DNA from 3 places in the Streptomyces sp. A18 genome. Region 3 is predicted to be linked to each of the others. Evidence: riboswitches for the same ligand, from Rfam matches in the RefSeq annotation. Region 3 holds a riboswitch; each other region holds the start of a gene.
The links. Region 3 has a riboswitch for cyclic di-AMP ahead of AC5P1C_RS10410 (transglycosylase SLT domain-containing protein). Riboswitches for the same ligand answer to the same signal wherever they lie in the genome.
Positions count from the first base shown of each region.

Region 1 (7,546 bases), on a different contig from region 3:
GATCCGGCGGTGCACCGGCTTCATGCCGTCGCGGGCGTCCGGAAGGGCGCGCGAGTAGATGACCGAATACGCGTACTCGAGGAAGGAGCCCTGCATCTCGTCGACGACGTCGATGTCGAGGATCTTCTCCTCGAACGACTCGTCGGGTGGCGGGGTCTTCGTGCTGCGGCGGGCCATCGCTGCTGCGGCTCCTTCACGGTGTCTGCCAGGGCATCAACGGGATCTGACGCCGACCATTGTGGACTGTCCCACTGACAACGCCGACCACGACCCGGACTTCGACCGCGACTACGCCGAGCGCGGAGCGGGAACTTCACCGGTTGTCAGCACGCTTGCATACAGTGGCACGACTGGCAGAATTTCCAGCTTTTCGCGATCGAAGGGACGTACATGCCCATGGGTCACACGGCCACAGCCGAGGCCGGCTCCGGCGGCCTGACAGCGACCGAGCATCGGCTGGCCAACGGCCTGCGCGTGGTGCTCTCCGAGGACCACCTGACCCCGGTCGCAGCGGTCTGCCTCTGGTACGACGTCGGTTCGCGCCATGAGGTCAAGGGCCGTACGGGCCTCGCGCACCTCTTCGAGCACCTGATGTTCCAGGGCTCGAAGCAGGTGCACGGAAACGGCCACTTCGAGCTGGTGCAGGGCGCGGGCGGTTCGCTCAACGGGACCACGAGCTTCGAGCGCACCAACTATTTCGAGACGATGCCCACACACCAGCTGGAGCTGGCCCTGTGGCTCGAGGCGGACCGGATGGGCTCCCTGCTCTCCGCGCTCGACGAAGAGTCCATGGAGAACCAGCGGGACGTCGTCAAGAACGAGCGCCGCCAGCGCTACGACAACGTTCCGTACGGCACGGCATTCGAGAAGCTGACGGCCCTCTCGTACCCCGAGGGTCACCCGTACCACCACACCCCGATCGGCTCCATGGCCGACCTGGACGCGGCGACGCTGGAGGACGCGCGGAACTTCTTCCGTACGTACTACGCGCCGAACAACGCCGTCCTGTCGGTCGTCGGCGACATCGACCCGCAGGAGACCCTCGCCTGGGTCGAGAAGTACTTCGGGTCCATCCCCTCGCACGACGGAAAGCAGCCGCCGCGCGACGGCTCGCTGCCCGACACGATCGGCAAGGAGCTGCGCGAGGTCGTCGAGGAAGAGGTCCCGGCCCGCGCCCTGATGGCCGCCTACCGCCTCCCGGAGGACGGCACGCGCGCGTGCGACGCCGCCGACATCGCGCTCACGGTCCTCGGCAGCGGTGAGTCGTCCCGGCTCTACAACCGCCTGGTGCGCCGCGACCGCACGGCGGTGGCGGCCGGGTTCGGCCTGCTGCGCCTCGCCGGAGCCCCCTCGCTCGGCTGGCTCGACGTGAAGACGTCCGGCGACGTCGAGGTCCCCGTCATCGAGGCCGCCGTCGACGAGGAGCTCGCCCGCTTCGCGGAAGAGGGTCCCACCGCCGAGGAGATGGAGCGCGCACAGGCGCAGCTGGAGCGCGAGTGGCTCGACCGGCTCGCCACGGTGTCGGGCCGCGCCGACGAACTGTGCCGGTACGCCGTCCTGTTCGGCGACCCGCAGCTCGCCCTCACCGCCGTCGGCCGCGTCCTGGACGTCACCGCGGAAGAGGTCAAGGCGGCCGCCGCGGCCCGCCTGCGCCCCGACAACCGCGCGGTGCTCGTGTACGAGCCCACCGAGGGAACAGCGGCCCCCGAAGGCGCCGAAGCCACCGACGAGGACGAAGAGGAGGCGGCGAAGTGAGCGAGGCCGCAACGATGCAGTTCCACCCGCAGCCCCAGGCAGGCACGGCACGGCCGTGGGCTTTCCCCGCGCCCGAGCGCGCCACCCTGGACAACGGCCTCACGGTGCTGCGCTGCCACCGCCCCGGCCAGCAGGTCGTCGCCGTGGAGGTCCACCTGGAGGCGCCGCTCGACGCCGAGCCCGCGGGCCTGGACGGCGTCGCCACGATCATGGCGAGGGCCTTCAACGAAGGCACGGACAAGCACTCCGCGGAGGACTTCGCCGCCGAACTCGACCGCTGTGGCGCCACGATGGACGCGCACGCCGACCACCCCGGCGTCCGCGTCTCCCTCGAAGTCCCGGTCTCCCGCCTCCCCAAGGCGCTGGGCCTGCTCTCCGACGCCCTGCGCGCCCCCGCCTTCGCGGACAGTGAGATCGAGCGCCTCGTACGCAACCGCCTGGACGAGATCCCGCACGAGGCCGCCAACCCGGCACGCCGCGCTGCCAAGGAGCTCTCCCGGCAGCTGTTCCCGGCCACCTCGCGCATGTCGCGCCCCCGCCAGGGCACCGAGGAGACGGTCACGGCCATCGACTCGGCCGCGGTGCGCACCTTCTACGAGAAGCACGTGCGTCCGGCCACGGCGACGGCCGTCGTCGTGGGCGACCTGACCGGCGTCGACCTGGACGCCGTCCTCGCCGACACCATCGGCGCCTGGACGGGTGGCACGGCCGAGCCGCGCCCCGTGCCCCCGATGACCGCCGACGACACCGGGCGTGTCGTCATCGTGGACCGCCCCGGCGCCGTCCAGACGCAGCTGCTCATCGGCCGCGTGGGACCGGACCGTCACGACCGCGTGTGGCCCGCTCAGGTGCTCGGCACGTACTGCCTGGGCGGCACCCTCACCTCGCGTCTGGACCGCGTCCTGCGTGAGGAAAAGGGCTACACCTATGGTGTGCGGGCGTTCGCCCAGGTCCTGCGCTCCGCTCCGGATGGCACGGGCGCCGCGATGCTCGCCATCAGCGGCTCCGTGGACACGGAGTCCACGGGCCCGGCGCTCGACGACCTGTGGAAGGTCCTGCGCACCCTCGCCGCCGAGGGCCTCACGGACGCCGAGCGTGATGTCGCCGTCCAGAACCTGGTGGGCGTCGCCCCGCTCAAGTACGAGATGGCGGCGTCCGTAGCGGCCACGCTCGCCGATCAGGTCGAGCAGCACCTGCCGGACGACTTCCAGGCGCAGCTGTACCGCCAGTTGGCCGCGACCGGCACCGTGGAGGCCACCGCAGCCGTGGTGAGCGCCTTCCCCGGGGACCGGCTCGTGACGGTGCTCGTCGGTGACGCCGCGCAGATCGAGGAGCCCGTCAGGGCGCTCGGCATCGGTGAAGTGAGTGTCGTCACGGGCTGAGTAGGAGCTGAGGCGACTGGAGACGGCTGGAGCTGAGAGGGCTGGAGCTGAGACCGCTGCGGGCCGAGTGACCGCTGAGAGTCGAGCGGCCGTCGCGAGCTGAGTGACAGTCAGGACATATCGGGACCCCGGTGGCTGGAAAAAGTCACCGGGGTCCTCATATGTCCGAATTGCTATGGAGGTTACGTGTCTGACCTGTGGCGTGCGCTACAAAAGCTCTGATCCGTTTGTCGTTTGAAAGATGCCCCGCTTAGCGTCTGGTCCGGCTGTTCGTCATGCAGTACGCCGCACCCGCGGCACCGGACAGTCATCGCCGAGTCCCCGTACGGCGCGAGCCAGGGGAGCCGGGGACCCACATGTCCCCTTGGGGTGAATCGGGAACCTTGCCGAGAGGTGAGGGACTCGTAGGAGACCTTCCTGCTCCGAACCCGTCAGCTAACCCGGTAGGCGAGAAGGAAGGAAAGGATCAGCCGCTTCATGGCGTTCACCCGTGCCACCGGGAAGCACCGTCGCCCGAGCCGCCTCACGCGTACGACCGCGAACGTGGCGGGCGTCGCAGCCCTCACCACCACCGGTGTCATCGGAGGCCTGGCCGCTCCGGCGCTCGCCGCCGACGAAGCACCGGCTCCGCAGCACACCGGCCTGACCCAGGCCGTCTCCGTGGGTGACTCGCTCGCCGAGAGCATCGACGCGCAGGCCACGGCCCAGCAGCAGGCCGCCGACGCCGCCGCGGCCGCCAAGAAGGCCGAAGAGGCCGCCAAGAAGAAGGCCGAAGAAGCCAAGCGCAAGGCCGAGGCCGAGGCGAAGGCCAAGGCCAAGAAGGAGCGCGAGGCCAAGGAGCGTGCCGCTCGCGAGGCCGAGCGCAAGCGCCTCAACAGCTACGTCTCCCCGATCTCCGGCTCGTCCATCTCCACGGGCTACCAGACCGGCGGCGCCATGTGGTCCTCCGGCAGCCACACCGGCGTCGACTTCCACGCGGCGTCCGGCACCACGGTCCACGCGGTCGGCTCCGGCACGGTCGTCGAGGCCGGCTGGGGCGGCGCCTACGGCAACAACGTGGTCATCAAGATGAACGACGGTACGTACACCCAGTACGGCCACATGTCGTCTCTCAGCGTCACCGTCGGCCAGGCGGTCACTCCGGGCCAGCAGATAGGCCTCTCCGGCTCCACCGGCAACTCCAGCGGCCCGCACCTCCACTTCGAGGCCCGCACCGGCGAGGATTACGGCACGGACATCGACCCCGTCTCGTACCTCCGCTCGCACGGCGTCAACGTCTGATCCCAGGCGTTTCGCGCGACGCGCACCCGATTCACCGAAAGCCCCGGCTCGTCGAGAGCCGGGGCTTTCGCCGTTCCCGCACCGCCTTTGGCCAAAAGTATCCATGGATTTCGGCCGACCGTCGGAAATTCAGTCGTTCTGCAATAGAGTCACTGAACAGGCGTCGATCGACCGCGTTTCGCGGGGATTAAGGCGGAGGTCAGGTCATGCGCATTCCCGCGCACTCGGTATGCACGGCCATCCGGGACGACATCGTCTCCGGTGTCTACGAGCGGGGTGGCCGGCTCACCGAGGAACTGCTCGCGCGCCGTTATGGAGTCTCCCGCGTCCCCGTGCGCGAGGCCCTGCGCACCCTGGAGGCCGAGGGCTTCGTCGTCACGCGCCGGCACGCGGGCGCGTGTGTCGCCGAGCCGACCGAGCAGGAGGCGGCCGACCTCCTGGAGGTCCGCATGCTCCTGGAGCCGCTGGGCGCGGCCCGCGCCGCGCAGCGCCGCACGGAGGCGCACCTGAAGGTCCTGCGCGGCCTCGTCAGGCTCGGCCAGGAGCGCTCCAGGCGCGGTCAGAGCGAGGATCTGCGCTCGCTGGGCGGCTGGTTCCACGAGACGCTCGCCCAGTCGTCCGGCAGTCAGGGGCTCACGGCGCTGCTCACCCAGCTCCGGCACAAGATCGCCTGGATGTACGTCGTCGAGGCCTCGGCCGCTCCCGCGGAGTCCTGGGCGGAGCACGCCGCGATCGTCGACGCGGTCGCTCGCGGGGACGCGGAGCGGGCGAGGTCGCTCACCGCGGCCCACACGGAGCGGGCGACGGCCGCGCACCGGCTGCGCTTCCCTCCGCAGGGCGGGCGGGGCGAGCGGGGGCGGGGCCGTGATCGTGTGAGGGATTCGCAACATCCCGTAAACACGGTGGGCCTCCGGCATTAACAGAGGCGCCGTATACAAAGAAGTGCTATTCGGTGGCTATTGGGCGGGGGGTTATTTCCGCTGCCCGAATTCAGTGTCCTGTGTCGCGTCCGATGTCGATTCCAAGTCGAGCCCTATGTCGAGCCCGATGTCGATATTCAGTGAACGGACACAGGAACGCCGAAGGGCCCGCCCCAATTTCGGGCGGGCCCTTCGGCGCATGAGTTCCAGTCTTCGACCAGACGGTCTCAGCCCGGTCTCAGGCGGTCTCAGACGGTCTCGGGGAGCTCCTCGAGGCCGTCCGCGACCAGCTTCGCCAGACGGTCGAGAGCGGCGTCCGCGCCCTCGGCGTCGGAGGCGAGCACGATCTCCTCGCCGCCCTGCGCGCCCAGGCCGAGCACCGCGAGCATGGAGGCGGCGTTCACGGGGTTGCCGTCAGCCTTGGCGATCGTCACGGGGACGCCGGCGGCGGTGGCCGCGCGGACGAAGATGGAGGCGGGTCGGGCGTGAAGGCCCTCGGCCCAGCCGACGTTGACGCGGCGCTCAGCCATGTGTTGCTGCCCTTCCAGGTGTCTCACACTTGTCTAGACCAGTGTCTCATGCCGTCATGGGTGCTCCGCCGGACGTCGGTCCGCACCCTGGTCGACGGTTGGTCCGTGCCCTTCGACCGTACGTCCTCGCGCCAGGGGGGTCTTACGTCCCGGCCCGTCGACGACTCCTAGCCTGCCCCGGCCAAGGCGCCCCCGCGACCCGTACCCTGGCCCCATGCAGACCCCGTCGGACCGGCACGCATACCCCTCCCACTGGGAAGCCGACGTCGTCCTGCGTGACGGAGGCACCGCCCGGATCAGGCCCATCACGGCTGAGGACGCCGACCGCCTGGTCAGCTTCTACGAGCAGGTCTCGGACGAGTCGAAGTACTACCGCTTCTTCGCGCCCTACCCCCGCCTGTCCGCCAAGGACGTGCACCGCTTCACCCACCACGACCAGGTGGACCGGGTGGGCCTCGCGGCCACCGTGGGCGGCGAGTTCATCGCCACCGTGCGGTTCGACCGCATCGACGAGCGCGGGATGTCGGCGAGCGCGCCCGCCGACGAGGCCGAGGTCGCCTTCCTCGTACAGGACGCCCACCAGGGCAGGGGCGTGGCGTCGACCCTCCTCGAACACATCGCCGCCGTCGCCAGGGAGCGCGGCATCCGCCGCTTCGCCGCCGAGGTCCTGCCCGCCAACACCAAGATGATCAAGGTGTTCACGGATGCGGGCTACCAGCAGAAGCGCAGCTTCGAGGACGGCGTCGTACGTCTCGAATTCGATCTGGAGCCGACCGACCGCTCGCTCGCCGTGCAGCGTGCTCGTGAGCAGCGCGCCGAGGCACGGTCCGTGCAGCGGCTTCTCACTCCGAAGTCGGTCGCCGTGATCGGCGTCGGGCGTACGCCGGGCGGCGTGGGCCGCAGTGTCCTGCGCAATCTGCGCGAGGCGGGCTTCACGGGACGGCTCTACGCGGTGAACAGCGCGTTCGAGGACGGCGCCGAGGTCGACGGGGTGCCCGCCTACCGCTCGGTGCGGGACATCGACGCGCCCGTCGAGCTGGCCGTCGTGACCGTGCCCGCCGAGCGTGTGCCACGGGCCGTGGCCGAGTGCGGCGAGCTCGGGGTGCTCGGCCTTGTGGTGATCTCCGCCGGGTACGCGGAGAGTGGCCCCGAGGGCCGTGAGCGGCAGCGCGAACTGGTGCGCCAGGCACGGTCGTACGGCACGCGCATCCTCGGCCCGAACGCCTTCGGGGTCATCAATACGGCGCCGGACGTGCGGCTCAACGCGTCCCTCGCCCCGCATCCTCCCGAGCGCGGCAGGATCGGCCTCTTCACCCAGTCCGGCGCGATCGGCATCGCGCTGCTCTCCGGGCTGCACCGGCGCGGTGCGGGCCTTTCGACCTTCGTGAGCGCGGGCAACCGTGCCGATGTGTCCGGCAATGACGTGCTCCAGTACTGGTACGAGGACCCGGACACCGATGTCGCCCTGATGTACCTCGAGTCCATCGGCAACCCGCGCAAGTTCACGCGGCTCGCGCGACGCGCGGCGACGGCGAAGCCACTGGTCGTGGTGCAGGGGGCGAAACACAGCGGGATCGCGCCCACGGGGCACGCGGTGCAGGCCACACGGCTTCCGCACGCCACGGTGTCGGCGCTGCTGCGCCAGGCGGGGGTCATCCGGGTCGACACGGTCACCGAG
Region 1 covers NZ_JBWLKL010000001.1:480,736-488,281, reverse strand. Annotated here, with positions in the region: gene AC5P1C_RS02210 (DNA gyrase/topoisomerase IV subunit A) at 1-177, opposite strand, end outside; gene AC5P1C_RS02205 (M16 family metallopeptidase) at 397-1,755, shown strand; gene AC5P1C_RS02200 (M16 family metallopeptidase) at 1,752-3,137, shown strand; cyclic di-AMP (ydaO/yuaA leader) riboswitch at 3,439-3,602, shown strand; gene AC5P1C_RS02195 (M23 family metallopeptidase) at 3,615-4,418, shown strand; gene AC5P1C_RS02190 (GntR family transcriptional regulator) at 4,625-5,338, shown strand; gene AC5P1C_RS02185 (HPr family phosphocarrier protein) at 5,587-5,868, opposite strand; gene AC5P1C_RS02180 (bifunctional acetate--CoA ligase family protein/GNAT family N-acetyltransferase) at 6,083-7,546, shown strand, end outside.
Region 1: another riboswitch for cyclic di-AMP. It lies ahead of AC5P1C_RS02195 (M23 family metallopeptidase); the one in region 3 lies ahead of AC5P1C_RS10410 (transglycosylase SLT domain-containing protein).

Region 2 (7,546 bases), on a different contig from region 3:
GCAGGAGTCCATGCCGGTCTTGAGGTAGACCTCGACACCGCGGCCCTCGAGGTGCTCCTTGCCGTACTGGCCGAGCTTCGGGCCGACCTCGGGAAGGATCTTGTCCGCGACGTCCACGAGCACGAAGCGCATGTCCTCGCGCTTCACGTTGTTGTAGTACTTGGCCGCGTCGCGGGCCATGTCCTCGACCTCACCGATGGTCTCCGCGCCCGCGAAGCCACCGCCGACGAAGACGAAGGTCAGCGCCTTGCGGCGGACATCCTCGTCCGTCGTGGAGTCGGCCTTGTCCAGCTGCTCAAGCACGTGGTTCCGCAGGCCGATGGCCTCCTCGATGCCCTTCATGCCGATGCCCTGCTCGGCGAGGCCGGGGATCGGGAAGGTGCGGGAGACCGCGCCCATCGCGATGACCAGGTAGTCGAAGGGCAGCTCGTACGCCTCGCCCACGAGGGGGGCGATGGTGGCTACCTTCCGGTCCTGATCGATGGTGGTGACCCGGCCGGTCAGAACTTCCGCCTTGGGCAGCACGCGTCGCAGCGGGACGACGACGTGCCGAGGCGAAATGCTGCCGGCTGCGGCTTCGGGGAGGAAGGGCTGGTAGGTCATGTACGACCGGGGGTCGACGACCGTGACGGTCGCCTCTCCGTAGCGCATCTTCTTGAGGATGCGCCGAGCTGCGTACAGGCCTACGTACCCACCGCCTACTACGAGGATCCTGGGACGCTCCGTGGTGCTCATGCCATCGAGTATCCACCTGCCCGACGGGGGTCGCTCGTGCGCCCCTTCACAAGCATGGGTAGCCCCTCTGCTACACTTCGCCGCCCACGTGACACAGGCCATAGCGCCCCAGGGGAACCACGCGATGACCCGGGACGTTGTGCACCCCTTGTGAGCTGCCGCTCTGGCCTCCGAGGGCCAGTGGACCACCCGCCCGGTTCACACTCCGGACACACTCGCGAACCTTCACTGTCGTGGGTCGCGGCGCCCTGTGGGGTCACTTTCAGGGGGCCGGAACCCCTGAACATCGTCCAACTGACGCGATTTCCTTGTGAAGAACTTCACGAAGTTTCCCGACGGCATGTCGTCGAGGGGCCCTCCAGGCCCCTCGACGGCCGCTCGGACGCTACATGACGCGCTCAGGCGATGGACCAGCCGATGCCGTCGAGGATGTCGTGCTCACTGACGACGACTTCCCGCGCCCCGGTCCGATCCATGATCGAAAGGAGCACGAGCGCGCCCGAGACGATCACATCCACACGCCCCGGATGCATCACCGGAATCGCGGCCCGCTCGTCGTGCGTGGCACGGCTCAGGCGTCCGACGATCTCGGCGACCTGCTCGTACGAGACGCGGGAGTGGTGGATCGCCGCGGAGTCGTACGCGTCGAGGCCGAGCGCGATCGCGGAGACCGTGGTCACCGAGCCCGCGAGGCCGACCAGGGTGCCCGCATCGCGGATCGGCACCGTCCGCTCGGCGAGGTCGAGTGCGGCCTCGATGTCGGCGCGGACGGCGTCGAGTTCGGCGGGCGCGGGCGGGTCGGAGCGGATGTGCCGCTCCGTCAGGCGTACACAGCCGATGTCGACGGAGCGGGCGGCGCGTACGTGGTCGTCGCCCACGACGAACTCCGTGGAGCCGCCGCCGATGTCGACGACGAGGTAGGGCTTGGCGAGGTGGTCGCTCCCCTTCAGCTCCTTCGTCGCGCCCGTGAAGGAGAACTCGGCCTCCTGGTCACCGCTGATGACCTCCGGCTCGACGCCGAGGATGTCCAGGACGCCGCGTACGAAGTCGTCGCGGTTCTCGGCGTCGCGGGACGCGGAGGTCGCCACGAAACGGATGCGCTCCGCGCCGTGGCGCTTGATGACCTCGGCGTACTCGCGGCACGCCGCGAAGGTGCGGTCGAGCGCCTCGGGGGCGAGGCGGCCCGTCTTGTCCACCCCTTGCCCGAGGCGGACGATCGTCATCCGCCGGTCAAGGTCGACCAGTTCGCCGGTCTGCGGGTCCGCGTCCGCCACCAGCAGGCGAATCGAGTTCGTACCGCAGTCGATCGCGGCGACGCGGGTCACTTCGCGGGCTCCTGATCGGCGCACGGCGTGACGCACGGCCCCTTGGCCCACCACTCCGGGAGCATCGCGATCGCCTCGTCGCCCAGGGGGTTCACGCCGGGGCCCGCGGCCAGGGAGTGGCCGACCAGGACGTGCAGGCACTTCACGCGGTCCGGCATGCCGCCCGCGCTCGGGAAGCCCTCCAGGACCTCGATGGCGTCGCGGCGCGCGATGTAGTCCTCGTGCGCGGCGCGGTACGCGGCGGCCAGCTCGGGGTCCGTCTGCAGCCGCTCCGACATCTCCTTCATGACGCCGTTGGCCTCAAGGGTGCCGATAGCGGAAGCCGCTCGCGGGCACGTCAGGTAGTACGTCGTCGGGAACGGCGTCCCGTCCGGAAGGCGCGGCGCCGTCTCGACGACGTCCGGCTGCCCGCAGGGGCAGCGGTGGGCGATGGCCCGCAGGCCGCGCGGCGGACGGCCGAGCTGCTGCTTGAAGGCCTCGACGTCGGCGTCGGTGGGCTCGGTGCGCGGGGTGGTCGGCGGGGGCGTTTCCATGCCTGTCTTTCGATCGGTTCCGTAGAAGTTCTGTCGGGCAGGGGGAGGGCGGTGCTCAGTCGTCGGCCGGGCGGTCGGCCTTGTCGACGCCGTCCCAGACGTTCGAGTACCAGGGCCTGGCGGCCGCGCCCTGGTCGGTGCGCTGCTTCTTCGCCGCTTCGGGGTCGACCACCGTGTACCCGGTCTCGCCCGGCATCACATAGTGCAGCCGGTCCCGGATGCGCTGCTCCGCGTACGCGTCGTCCCGCCAGCGGGCCTTCTCGTCCCGCAGCTTCTCGACGTTCTCGCGGCGCTCGGCCTGCTCCTTGCGCTGGTCCGCGATCTCGGCGCGCTGGGAGACGTACTGCCTTATCGGGTAGGCGAGCGCGACGACCAGCGAGCAGAGCACGAGCGCCAGGAGCGCCGCGCGTCCCGTGAGCCGGGAGCGGCGTGCCTGGCGCTTGGTCTGGGAGCGGTAGACACGCTCCGCGGTCTGCTCGCCGAGCAGCCGCAGCCTGGTCGCGGTGGAGAACCGGTCGCGGTCCTTCACGGCCATGTGTGCCGCCTCCCCGATACGTACGTACGTCCCCGCACACGGTACGGGACCGAGTACGGGGACGTAGGTAACTCCTCAGGCGCCGCAGCCCGAGCCGGGGCCCGGGAAGCGGCTCAGCCCTTGCTGTGCTTATCAGTCCGCGAAGCGGAACCGGGGGAACGCCGAACGACCGGCGTAGACCGCGGCGTCGTCCAGGATCTCCTCGATGCGCAGGAGCTGGTTGTACTTGGCGACGCGCTCGGAGCGGGCCGGGGCGCCGGTCTTGATCTGGCCGCAGTTGGTGGCGACGGCGAGGTCGGCGATGGTGACGTCCTCGGTCTCGCCGGAGCGGTGGGACATCATGCACTTGAAGCCGCTGCGCTGGGCCATCTCGACGGCGTCCAGGGTCTCGGTCAGCGAGCCGATCTGGTTGACCTTCACCAGAAGGGCGTTGGCCGACTTCTCCTCGATGCCACGGGCCAGGCGCTCGGGGTTGGTGACGAACAGGTCGTCGCCCACGAGCTGGACCTTGTCGCCGAGCTTCTCGGTGATGACGTTCCAGCCGGCCCAGTCGTCCTCGAACAGCGGGTCCTCGATGGAGACGAGGGGGTACGAGGCGACGAGCTCCTCGTAGTACTCGGTCATCTCGGCGGCCGAGCGGGACTTGCCCTCGAACGCGTACGAGCCGTCCTTGTAGAACTCGGACGCGGCGACGTCGAGCGCGAGCGCGATCTGCTCACCGGGGACGTAACCGGCCTGCTTGATGGCCTCGAGGATGAGGTCGAGCGCGGCGCGGTTGGAGTCCAGGTTCGGGGCGAAGCCGCCCTCGTCGCCCAGGCCGGTGGACAGGCCCTTGTCCTTCAGGACCTTCTTCAGCGTGTGGTAGACCTCGGTGCCCCAGCGCAGGGCCTCGGAGAACGACTCGGCGCCGATCGGCGCGATCATGAACTCCTGGATGTCGACGTTCGAGTCGGCGTGCGACCCGCCGTTCAGGATGTTCATCATCGGGACGGGCAGCAGGTGCGCGTTCGGACCGCCCAGGTAGCGGAACAGCGGCAGGTCGCTGGCCTCGGACGCGGCGTGCGCGACGGCGAGCGAGACGCCGAGGATGGCGTTGGCGCCGAGCGAGCCCTTGTTGTCGGTGGCGTCGAGGTCGAACATCGCCTGGTCGATCAGGCGCTGCTCGGTCGCGTCGTACCCGACGAGCTCCGGGCCGATCTGCTCGATGACGGCGAGGACGGCCTTCTCCACGCCCTTGCCCTGGTAACGGTTGGGGTCACCGTCACGGAGTTCGATGGCCTCGAAAGCACCGGTGGACGCACCGGACGGAACGGCGGCACGACCCGTGCTGCCGTCGTCGAGGCCGACCTCGACCTCGACCGTGGGGTTGCCTCGGGAGTCCAGGATTTCCCGGGCTACGACGACGTCGATGGACGGCACGAGCATCTCCTTCTGGGATGTGACGCGGTACGCGGGGCGTTGGCCTCGCGGACACGAGCCTAACCGGCTCCCGGACAAGAGCCAGCCGACCGACCGCCCTGTGGACAAACCGAGAGCAAAATGTTTCCGAACGGAACAAAGCAGTGGGGTCCGTGTGGGGACAAACGGACCCCGCCCCGGTGCGTACGGGGGATACGCGCACCGGGGCGGGGTGGACCCGTGGGGACGGGGTAGCGCCCCGAAGGGGCGCGGGGCTGTGACATATGCGGCTCCGCCGCGTGGGCGCGACCAGCCACGAAGCACCCGCAGACGAACAAGACCGCGAGGCGCCCCGCCAGAACTAGCTCAGGTGGAGCTGCTGGCCCGGGTAGATCATGTCGGCGTTGTCGATGATGTCGCCGTTGAGCTTGTACACCTTGTGCCAGCCGCCCTTGACGTCCTTGGCCTCGGCGATCTTGGAAAGGGTGTCACCCTTCTTGACCTTGTACTCGCCGTCGCCCTTCTTGACCTTCTTGCCGGTCGGGGTCTCGACGGTCTTCTTCGACTCGGTCTTGGGGGCCTCGGCCTTGGGAGCGGCCTGCTGCGGCTGCTCGGTCTGGGCGCTGGGCTTGCTCTGCGGCTGCTGCTGCTCCTGGGTCTGCTGCGGGGCGCTCTCCTGCGCACCGCCACCCTCGTTGGAGGCGCTCGACAGGCCGACGCCGCAGCTCGGCCAGGCACCCTTGCCCTGGCCCGCGAGGACCTTCTCGCCGATCTCTATCTGCTGGGCCTTGGAGGCCTTGTCGGCGGTGGGCGCGTACTTCGTGCCGCCGTACGCCGCCCACGTGGACGACGAGAACTGCAGGCCGCCCGTGTAGCCGTTGCCGGTGTTGATGGACCAGTTGCCGCCGGACTCGCACTGCGCGACGGCGTCCCACTCGGAGTTGGTCGCGGCGGAGGCCGAGCCGGCCGCCATCAGCGGGGCGGCGACTGCGACACCGGTGACGCCGGCGAGCGTGGCGACGCGGGTGGCCTTGGACGGGCGGCGGTGCTTGCCCTTGCTGGAAAACAGCATGAGTGATCCCCTCACCGACGCCTGCGAGGTGAGCTGTCGGGTTCGGGCCGATGAAGTTGCCCGGCCGCGCTTCCTGAGCGCGGCTTAACCCCTAGCCGATCCCGTCCGTCTCTCCGCATCGCTCTCGCGATGCTCAACGGCCGGGCCCGGCGGAAACCTTGGTTCCCCCGCTCCTGCCTACGGCGCATTACGCGACGACTGTTCCCGAACGGCCGTTGGCAGGACTCGGCGTACCGACCGGCGGGGCCCGCTGTGGCGAGCGGTCACGACCGTAGTCATGCGATCGGCCGAAACTCAAAGACGATCAGGGCTTCTGAGACCCATCTCTCACTTGCGCCAATTGGGACATCAAGCGCAAAACGACTCGCCAACTACCCCTACTTTTCGCCCAAATCGAGGCTCTGACCGGGCAGGATGAGATCGGGGTCGGAGCCGACGGACTTCTCGTTCTCCTCGTACAGCTCGGCCCACCCACCCTTCACGTCGAGGTCGTCGGCGATGCCCCAGAGGCTGTCTCCCGAGCGGACCGTGTACGTCCCGTCGGCGCCGTCCTGCTGACGCTCGTCGCCACGGGAGGCGTGCCGGCCCGAGCCCTCGCGAGAGGCGCCGTCGGAGGGCTTGTCGTCCGCGCTGTCGCCGCGGTGACGGCCTTCGCCCTCACCGGCGGAAGGGGTGGGGGTGGGGGAAGTGGCGTCGTCCTGCCCGGACTTGTCCGAGTCGGGCGAGTCGGTGGTGTCACCGGAGTCGGCCGAGTCGTCCGGCTTGCCCGACTCGTCGTGATTCTTGTCTCGCGCCTCGTCGTCGGCCTGGTCGTCGGCATCGGGCTTCTCGGAGGACTTGGTGCCGTCCGAGGGATCGGCCGACTCGCTGGGCGACGCACTCGGCTCACCCGACTCGGTCGGCTCACCCGACTCGGTCGGCTCACCCGACTCGGTCGACTCACCGTCACCGGGCTCGGTCGCGTCCGTCGGCTCCTCGGAAGGAATCGTCGTGATCGGAGCGCCGGGGTCGACGTCGGCGGCGGCGCCGTCCTCGGTGAGGCCGGCGATGGGCGCGCAGCTCGGCCAGGCGTCGGTGCCCTGGTCGTCAAGAACCTTCTCGGCGACGGATATCTGCTGCGAGCGGCTGGCCAGGTCGGCGCTCGGCGCGAAGTCGAGGCCGCCGTACTCCTCCCAGACCTGCTGCGAGAACTGGAGTCCGCCGTAGTACCCGTTGCCCGCGTCCGCGCTCCAGGATCCGCCGCTCTCACACTCCGCGAGCTTGTCCCACGTGGCGGTGTCCGCCGCGCTCGCGCTGGTCGCGCCGAGCAGCGGGATGGCGATGGCCGATCCTGCGACTCCTGCCGCGACGATCAGGGCCGGGGCCTGGCGGGGGCGTCGGTGACGACCATTGCCGGAGAGCATGCGGTTGCCTTTCGCGTGACTGGAGCGACGACTGCGGCACGGGATGCCGAGTCGTCGGTGAACGTAGCGGCACTCGAACGCTTGTTACAAGTCGATGCAGGGGAGATCACGTGAAAGTCACAGTCTTGACGACCCGTCAGCCACAAGGCGCCCCACACCCCGGCTATTTGCTCCGCTGTGCGGGTGCGAACTCCACGGGGAGCGTGCGGAGTCCGCGCATGATGAGCCCGCCGCGCCATCTCAAATCACCAGGTTCCACCGCGAGGCGCAGGTCAGGGAGGCGCCGCAGGAGGGTCGCGAGGGCGGCCTGGCCCTCGAGCCGGGCGAGCGGCGCACCGAGACAGTAATGAATGCCATGGCCGTAGCCGAGGTGTTGGTTGTCGCGGCGGGAGAGGTCGAGCGTGTCCGGCCGGGCGAAGCGTTCCGGGTCACGGTCGGCGGCGGCGAGGACGACGAGGACGGGGTCTCCGGTGGCGATCTCCTCCCCTCCGATCGTCAGCGGCTCGGTGGCGAACCGCCACGTGGCGAGCTCGACGGGCCCGTCG
Region 2 covers NZ_JBWLKL010000004.1:266,668-274,213, reverse strand. Annotated here, with positions in the region: gene AC5P1C_RS09275 (NAD(P)/FAD-dependent oxidoreductase) at 1-735, opposite strand, end outside; gene AC5P1C_RS09270 (Ppx/GppA phosphatase family protein) at 1,134-2,060, opposite strand; gene AC5P1C_RS09265 (DUF501 domain-containing protein) at 2,057-2,593, opposite strand; gene AC5P1C_RS09260 (FtsB family cell division protein) at 2,649-3,128, opposite strand; gene eno (phosphopyruvate hydratase) at 3,261-4,547, opposite strand; gene AC5P1C_RS09250 (transglycosylase family protein) at 4,888-5,598, opposite strand; cyclic di-AMP (ydaO/yuaA leader) riboswitch at 5,602-5,793, opposite strand; gene AC5P1C_RS09245 (LysM peptidoglycan-binding domain-containing protein) at 5,976-7,001, opposite strand; gene AC5P1C_RS09240 (cytochrome P450 family protein) at 7,165-7,546, opposite strand, start outside.
Region 2: another riboswitch for cyclic di-AMP. It lies ahead of AC5P1C_RS09250 (transglycosylase family protein); the one in region 3 lies ahead of AC5P1C_RS10410 (transglycosylase SLT domain-containing protein).

Region 3 (7,546 bases):
CCTGCGACCAGCCCGTCGCCAGCTCCGGCGTGGCCGCGTCGCCACCCACGGCGAGGGAGACCACCCCGGGCAGAGAGCCGGACGGCAGCGCCCCGAGAACGGCGGGCGGCAGGAACACATGGGTCACGTGCCGACCGGCGATCGTGTCGATCAGCGGCCCGCCCGGGGCGAGTTGCTCCTGCGGGGCGAGCACGAGGGTGGCCTCCGTGAAGAGAGCCATGCACACCTCGTAGACCGAGACGTCGAAGCTCGGCGATGCGAACTGCAGCACGCGGCTCGCGGCCGTCAGGCCGAGCCGCGTCTGCTGCGTCGCGACCAGACTGGCCACCCCGGAGTGAGTGACGGCCACGCCCTTCGGCCGCCCGGTCGAACCCGACGTGTAGATCACGTACGCGGCGTTCGCGACGGACACCGGTCCGCCCGGCCGCTCCTCATCGGTGACCGGAGTGCCGTCGTGCCGCGCGATCGCCGCGGCGGTGGCGGGCTCGTCCAACCGCAGTACGGGCACGGCGAGTTCGGGCAGCGCGTCCACCGTGGCCCCTGCCGCCAGGACCAGCAGGGTGCGGGAGTCCTCCACCATGTAGGCGATCCGGTCCGCGGGGTACGCGGAGTCCACCGGCAGATAGGTGCCGCCCGCCTTCATCACGGCGAGGAACGCCACCACCAGGTCGGGGGAGCGCGGCAGCGACACCGCCACCACGGTCTCCGCCGCCACGCCGTGCAGGATCAGTTCGCGTGCGAGCCGGTTCGCGCGCGCGTCCAGGTCGCGGTACGTCAGCGACGTGTCGCCGTACTCGACCGTGACCGCGTCGGGTGTCGCGGCGGCATGCTGCTCGAAGAGTCCGGGGACGGTGGCCGCCTCGACGGGCACGGCGGTGGCGTTGTGCCCGTGCAGCAGCAGATCCCGCTCGGCGGGGCCGAGCAGGTCGAGGTGGGCGAGGGGCAGTTCGGGGTCGGCGGCGATCTGCCGCAGGAGGCGGGCCAGCCGCTCGGCGACGGTCTCGACGCCGCTGTGGTCGAAGAGGTGGCGCTGGTACTGCACGGCCACCTGGAGGTGTGGCTCGGTGTCGACGGTGACCGTCAGCGGATAGTGGGTACCGGCGGACGAACGAACACCGGTGATCTCGAAGCCTTCGTCGCCATCGCCCTGGAGGTCCACGCCGCGGATGCCCACCGCGTACGACTCGGACGTCACCAGCGTGTCGAACAGGACGCTCTTGCCCGTGGCCCGATGGATGTCGGCGAGGCCGCAGTAGTGGCCGGAGAGCGCCTCCTGCCGCTGCCGCATGCCACGCAGCAGATCGGCCACGGTGTCTGCGGGTGTGAGCCGGACCCGCACCGGGAGCGTGTTGACGAACAACCCGGCCATCGAGGCCACGCCGGGCACCGCTTGCGGACGTCCGGGCACGGTAGTCCCGAACACCACGTCCCGCTGCCCGGTGAGCCCGGCGAGGAGCAGCGCCCAGGCGCCCTGTACGACGGTGTCCAACGGCACATGCAACTCGGCGGCGTGCAGGTGAAGTCGACGCGCTTCGGCCGAGGTCAGGGGGACTTCGACTTCACTGACCCCTGCGGACGCGTCCCCGCTCGCTTCGGATCCGGATCCGGAGCGGGCCTCGATCACTGGAGCCAGCAGGGTCGGGTCTTCCACCCCCGCAAGCTCCTCGGCCCACACACGAGCCGCCGCTTCCCGGTCCTGCCCTGACGACCACACCAGGAAGTCCCGGTACTCGGCCACGGGCGGCAGCGCGGAAGCGTCCCCGGCAGCCGCGTAGAGGTGGAGAAGATCCTGCACAAGGAGCGGCAGCGATCCACCGTCGAACAGCAGATGATGTGCCGTCAGTGCCAACTCGAAGCGCTCGGCGCCCACCTTCACCAGCGCCATTCGCAGCAACGGCGGCTCCGTCACATCGAAGTGGCTGCGCAAGTCCTGTGCGAGGAAGGCGGCGACCGCCGGACCCGGCACAGCCGCGCCCGCGGCGATCTCCGTCTGCGTCCCTACGGCCGCCAGGTCCACCTCACGCCACGGCAGCTCCACCCCGTCGACGACCACCTGCACCGATTCCCCGCCGGATCCCGGCACGAATGCCGTCCGCAGATTCGCGTACCGGTCGAGCAGTGCCTGCCCTGCCGCCCGCATGCGCTTGGCCGCCACCGGTCCGCGCAGCGCGATGACGAACTGCATCTGGTAGGTCCCCTGCGACGCGTCGTCGAGGAGCGTGTGGAAGAGCAGCCCCTCTTGCAGCGCCGTCAGTGGCCACACCTCAGCGAAACCCGGGTACCGACGCTCCCACATCTCGATCTCGCGCCGACCAACTGGCGCCGGCGACACCCCGGCCGCTCCGCTCCGCAGGCCGGGATCCGCCACCACCTGGCGAATGATCTGCACGAACCGCTCCGCGAGCGACTCAGCAGCCGCCCGGCCGTACATGTCACCGTCGTACCGGATTGTGCCGACCAGCCCTTCTCCGAGGGCTTCTCCGGGGGCGACAGACAGAGGGCCGAGCCCGGAGTGGGAGTCCTCAGAGGGCATCGGGCTCGCGACCCGATCCCGCATACGCGTCACCAGCGCGGCGAACGACGACTCGTCGCCCGCCGGAATCACTGACGGCACGCCGAGGCGGTGCAGCAGGACCGTGAACGCCGCCTGCAGCACCAAAGTCGCCGTGGTGTCACGCTCGTCGGCCAACTCCTCGACCATGCGCAGGAGGTCGCGGTCGAGGTGAAACTCCACCGAGTCACCAACGGACCGGGGGTCTCCCGGCTCATCCGAGCCGGACCAGTGCGACGAGGCGAAGCGGCCGAGTTCGTTCAGAGAGGTAGCCACGGAGAACCGCACTCCCATCTAGTGGGGGCAAAAGCGAGACGCCCCCTGCGCAGGACTGCAGCCGGGACCGGCGGTGGGGACATCCACCGACGATGCCGGACAGCGCACCCTACGGACCGATTTCTCCGCCTGCTCGGCAGCCCGCCTCAAGTTGGAGTCAAGTTCCGGTTGTTGCACGCACGGCGAAGCGTGCGCTGTCCCGTCGGCACCGGACGGAATCCGGGGTGCGGGACGTCCCCGCGGTCGCGACATACACGGCAGGCGGCTTCCGACAACTCCCCGAGATCCGGGGCCTCGCGAACTGCCCGCCCTCAGGGGCTATATGACGGCACCTCAATACTCTGTCCCGTTGCTGACGAGTTCGGTACTGATTTGCACGCGAGGAATTCGTCCCAGAAAAGGCCGAAGCCCCGGACACATGGCGTGCCGGGGCTTACAGCGGAGGGTACTGAATGCGGTTTAGTACGGGCCGTTCACGTTGTCGATCGACCCGTACCGGTCCGCCGCGTAATTGCAGGCGGCCGTGATATTGGCGATGGGGTCGAAGCTGTCCAACGACGTGCCGGGCACGTGGTAGGCGTCGAACGTGGGGCCGATGACCTGCAGCAGACCCTTGGACGGGGTACCGGCGGCAGCGTTGGAGTCCCAGTTGTTGGTGGCAAGCGGGTTGCCGGAGGACTCGCGCATGATGTTGCGGTGGATGCCCTCGTACGAGCCGGGGATGCCACGCTGGGCCATGATGTCGAGCGACTCCTTGATCCAGCCGTCGAGGTCATTGGTGTACGTCTTCTTCGCCGGGGCGGCGGCGGGCTCGGCGGCCGCCGCGTTCCCGCGCTCGGAGCGGTCCGCCCGCTCGGCGGACGTCCTGGAGGCGTCCGACTTCTCCGCGGCCTGGGCCGGGGCCTTCTTACCGAGGGTGAGCTTGAGACCGGGGTGGATCAGCCGCGGGTCGTCGCCGAGAGCGCTGCGGTTGTCCTCGTACAGCTTCTTCCAGCCGCCGCTCAGCGAGTGCTCTCGGGCGATCTTGGAGAGGGAGTCGCCCGCGGTGACGACGTAGGTCTTCGGGGCGGCGGCGGGCTTGGCGGCTGCGGCAGGCTGCGCCGCACTGGCGGCGGTAGCGCCGAGCATCGGGAGTGCGAGCACGGCCCCGCCGGTGCTTGCGGCGGCGATGCCCCGGGTGAGGGAGCTGGACTTGGGGCGGCGGTGCTTACCCTTTGCAGGCATGACGAATTCCTCTCCGTCGCCTACGAGGTGAGCTGTCGGGTTCGGACGGGAGATGTCCGGCCACACTGTGAATGCGACTTCACCCCGAGCCGTTCCGGATTCCGGATCGGCGGCTTACCTGGGTCCCCCGCTCCTGCCGTGCGTGAGTGTGTGAGTGGAAGGGATTCCGGACAGCGGCAGGATTCGGCGTTCCATCCGGATTGACGGTGACGTTAGGCGAGAAAGTGCGGCCGAAACAAGACCAGAATTCACATAGGGAATGCGCACCTCTTGTCCGTGGTGATCGAAAGCTCTCGCACCCTTTGATCGAAAAGCCCAACTTTCTTTGCGTGGAACGGAAGTACGCTCGGCGACTCCCGGAGCCGCACTCGTTGCCCCTGTGACCCATTTCACGGATTGGAGTGCGGGTGGAATGCGGATCGACGGCCTGCCAGAGCGCGCTATTCCGCATGAGTATCCCGCAATACAGACAGCAATTTATATAAGCCATCAATGATGCGAAGAAGGTTGGTTTCGTCAGAAGACGGACACTGGGTGGTGTCGACGCATCACGATGGGCGAGCGTTGCTCCAGCACTGGCTGCGTTGGGTCGATCCCGGTGAGAACGCCCCGGTCAGGGGCTGATCCCAACCAGGTTGCACCGCTATCTGCGCCGACTAGCCGCGCCGACCCTGGATCATCGACAACAGCATCCCGTGAGTCTCGGCGTCCGCAGCCGCCACGAGCCCGCGGCCTGCGTGTCCGATCGGAGCGCCGTCGACTCCGGAGACGACGCAGCCGACGGCCCGGCACAGGGCGATGCCGGCGGCGAAGTGCAGGCTGGCGGTCAGGTCACCGCCGTCGGTGACGTACGCGGCGCGCTTGCCGGCGGCGACCCAGGCCAGCGCCAGCGACGTGGACACCACCCGCGGCCGGAACCGTTCGACGAAATCAGGGTGGGCGAGCAGGTTCACGGCCCGGAATCCCGGCGCGCTCGGAAAAGGCGGATCAAGGTTCACGTCGACCAGCTGGGTGCCGGCCGTCGGCGCCAGCAACGTGTCGCTCCCGTCGCGCCGAACCCAACCGGTCGCACCGTCGGTGAAGAAGACCTCGCCGCTGAACGGATCGGCCACCGCGGCCGGGCCATGGCGCAGGGCCACGTTGACGGCCACCAGCATGTTGCCGACGGCGTAGTTGAGCGTGCCGCACAAGGGGTCCACGAGCCACTGGCGGGCCGCGTCAGCCGCACCTCGCTGCCCGCCCTCCTCGCCGTGCACCGCGTCCTCGGGCCGCGCCGCACGGATGACGCCGAGGATCGCCTCCTCGGCAGCCACATCGGCGTCAGTGGCGAAGTCCCCGGCACCCTTGTCGATGCGGGTGTGCCGCTGCCCGTACCTGGTGTGCACGGCCTGCGCGCCGGCGAGCGCCGCGGCTATCGCGACCTCGGTATCGTCAAGCCCCGGACTCGAGTTGATCATGCGGTGCAGAGTATCGGGGCAATGCCCGCTCCGTGCGCTGAGCCAGCCGACAGGTGCCGGGTCTCCGCACTCATCGTCCCGCTCGACCGCTGTGGCGCAGCGCTATGAGTGGTTGTCGCCGCTGGGCAGTTCGTTGTGGCCCTCAGTCCAGTTGTTGACCCACCCGCACACCCCGCAGGCGTAGCGGCCGTTGACGCCCGACACCTCGGTGCCGCATCGGCGGCAGTCCGTCGTGGTTATCTCCTGGGATTCCAGGAACGCCATGGCCAGAGTCTGGGGGAGGTCGGACGACATGCCTCGACCCTATCCGTTGGGGCACTGGCTACCCCTCGCGCGGGTTCCAGGGACAGTGCGGTGCCGTGATGATCCGGACAAGGACGGCGGCCAGTCGTCAGCATCGCTACGCCGGCACTCCGCTAACGGGCGAATTGATCACACTTGGGGGCATCGATGGATGTACTGACGCTTCTGGCAAGCGACTATCCGTTCTGGAGTGCAATGCGTACCCGTAATCTCCCCCTCGCCCTGGGGCTTGCTGCCGCCGCTCTGGCCGGCGGCGCCGGCCAGAGCGGCCGCCATCGGCGACGACACCGGCACCACCTCGCTCAGCGGCAACGGTGCCGAGCAGACGTTCGGCAACAGCGCCACCGCGGGGAATCAGAGTCCGCAGGCGAGCCTGGTCGAGGGCTCGTTGAACAAGCTGTGTGCAGGTGTTCCCGTCAAGGCGAACGTGGGCGCCCTCGTCGGCATCCTCGTGCCGGTCGCGGTCCAGGACATCCCGGTCCTCTCGGCCCCGCAGAACCAGCAGTGTGCCGACAACTCCACGCAGGCCAAGCAGGACGAGCCGCTGTCGCACATCCTCAACGACATCCCGGCGCTGTCGGGCAACGGCGTGAACAACCACTGAGCTGACGCCCGCAGAGCGCTGCAGAGGGCCTGAGCATCCGGCTTCCCTCGGCTCGCTTCGGCGTCAGCAACTAGTGTCGCTGGCATGGTCGAACACGATGCCCTCAGTGCCACCCGCGATGGATACGACGCCGCCGCCCACACCTACGCGGATCTGTTCCGAGACTCGCTGCGCGAGGCTCCCCTGGATCGCGCGATCTTGGGTGCCTTCGCCGAATCCGTCAGTGCGAGTGGGGACGGCCGGGTCGCGGACCTGGGGTGCGGGCCCGGCCATATCACCGCGTATCTCGCCGAGTTGGGGCTTTCGGCCTCCGGCGTTGATGCCTCCTCCACGATGATCGAGTTGGCTCGACAGGCCTATCCGGGCCTGAAGTTCGACGTGGGCTCGATGGCCGCGTTGGACATCGCCGACGGCGAGCTGGGCGGCGTACTCTCACGTTGGTCCATCATCCACACTCCGCCTGAGGAACTTCCCGCCATCCTGACCGAGTTCCATCGTGTGCTGGCACCCGGCGGTCACTTGCTGCTCGGCTTTTCGGCGAACGATGACCCGTCGCACCCGACGCAGGTCTTCGATCACTCGGTCGCGCCGGCCTACCGGTGGTGGCCTGATCACCTCGCCGCGCTGCTGCGCAAGTCCGGCTTGGACGAGGTGGCCCGGATGGTCCGCGAGCCTCAGCCCACAGACCGGCGGCAGTTCCAGGCGATTCACCTGCTCGCCCGTAAAGCCTAGGCGGGCCGGGCTGGCCACCGCGCTTCCGTACACAACCGATGAGTTTCGCCTGGCTGCCGCGTCTACAGATCAGGAACGTTTCCTTCCGCACCTGCGGGAGGCCGAGACGAGACGGCATGGAGCGTGCACACCGTGGCTGAGGACAACGTGAGGGCAACCCTGACTGTCGCCGCGTCCGCCGCGAGGGTGTTCGCGGTGCTGGCGGACCCGACGACGCATGCCTCAATCGACGGCACCGGCTGGGTCCAGGAAGCCGCCGACCGGGCACCGCTGAGTGAGGTGGGGCAGGTTTTCCGGATGGACATGTATCACGCCAACCATCCGGACGGTGACTACCGGGTGGCCAACAAGGTCCAGGTGCTCGACCCGCCGCGCGCCATCGGCTGGATGACGGGGGAG
Region 3 covers NZ_JBWLKL010000005.1:50,555-58,100, reverse strand. Annotated here, with positions in the region: gene AC5P1C_RS10415 (non-ribosomal peptide synthetase) at 1-2,827, opposite strand, end outside; gene AC5P1C_RS10410 (transglycosylase SLT domain-containing protein) at 3,287-4,051, opposite strand; cyclic di-AMP (ydaO/yuaA leader) riboswitch at 4,054-4,210, opposite strand; gene AC5P1C_RS10405 (inositol monophosphatase family protein) at 4,708-5,508, opposite strand; gene AC5P1C_RS10400 (hypothetical protein) at 5,611-5,802, opposite strand; gene AC5P1C_RS10395 (rodlin) at 6,041-6,415, shown strand; gene AC5P1C_RS10390 (class I SAM-dependent methyltransferase) at 6,500-7,147, shown strand; gene AC5P1C_RS10385 (SRPBCC family protein) at 7,280-7,546, shown strand, end outside.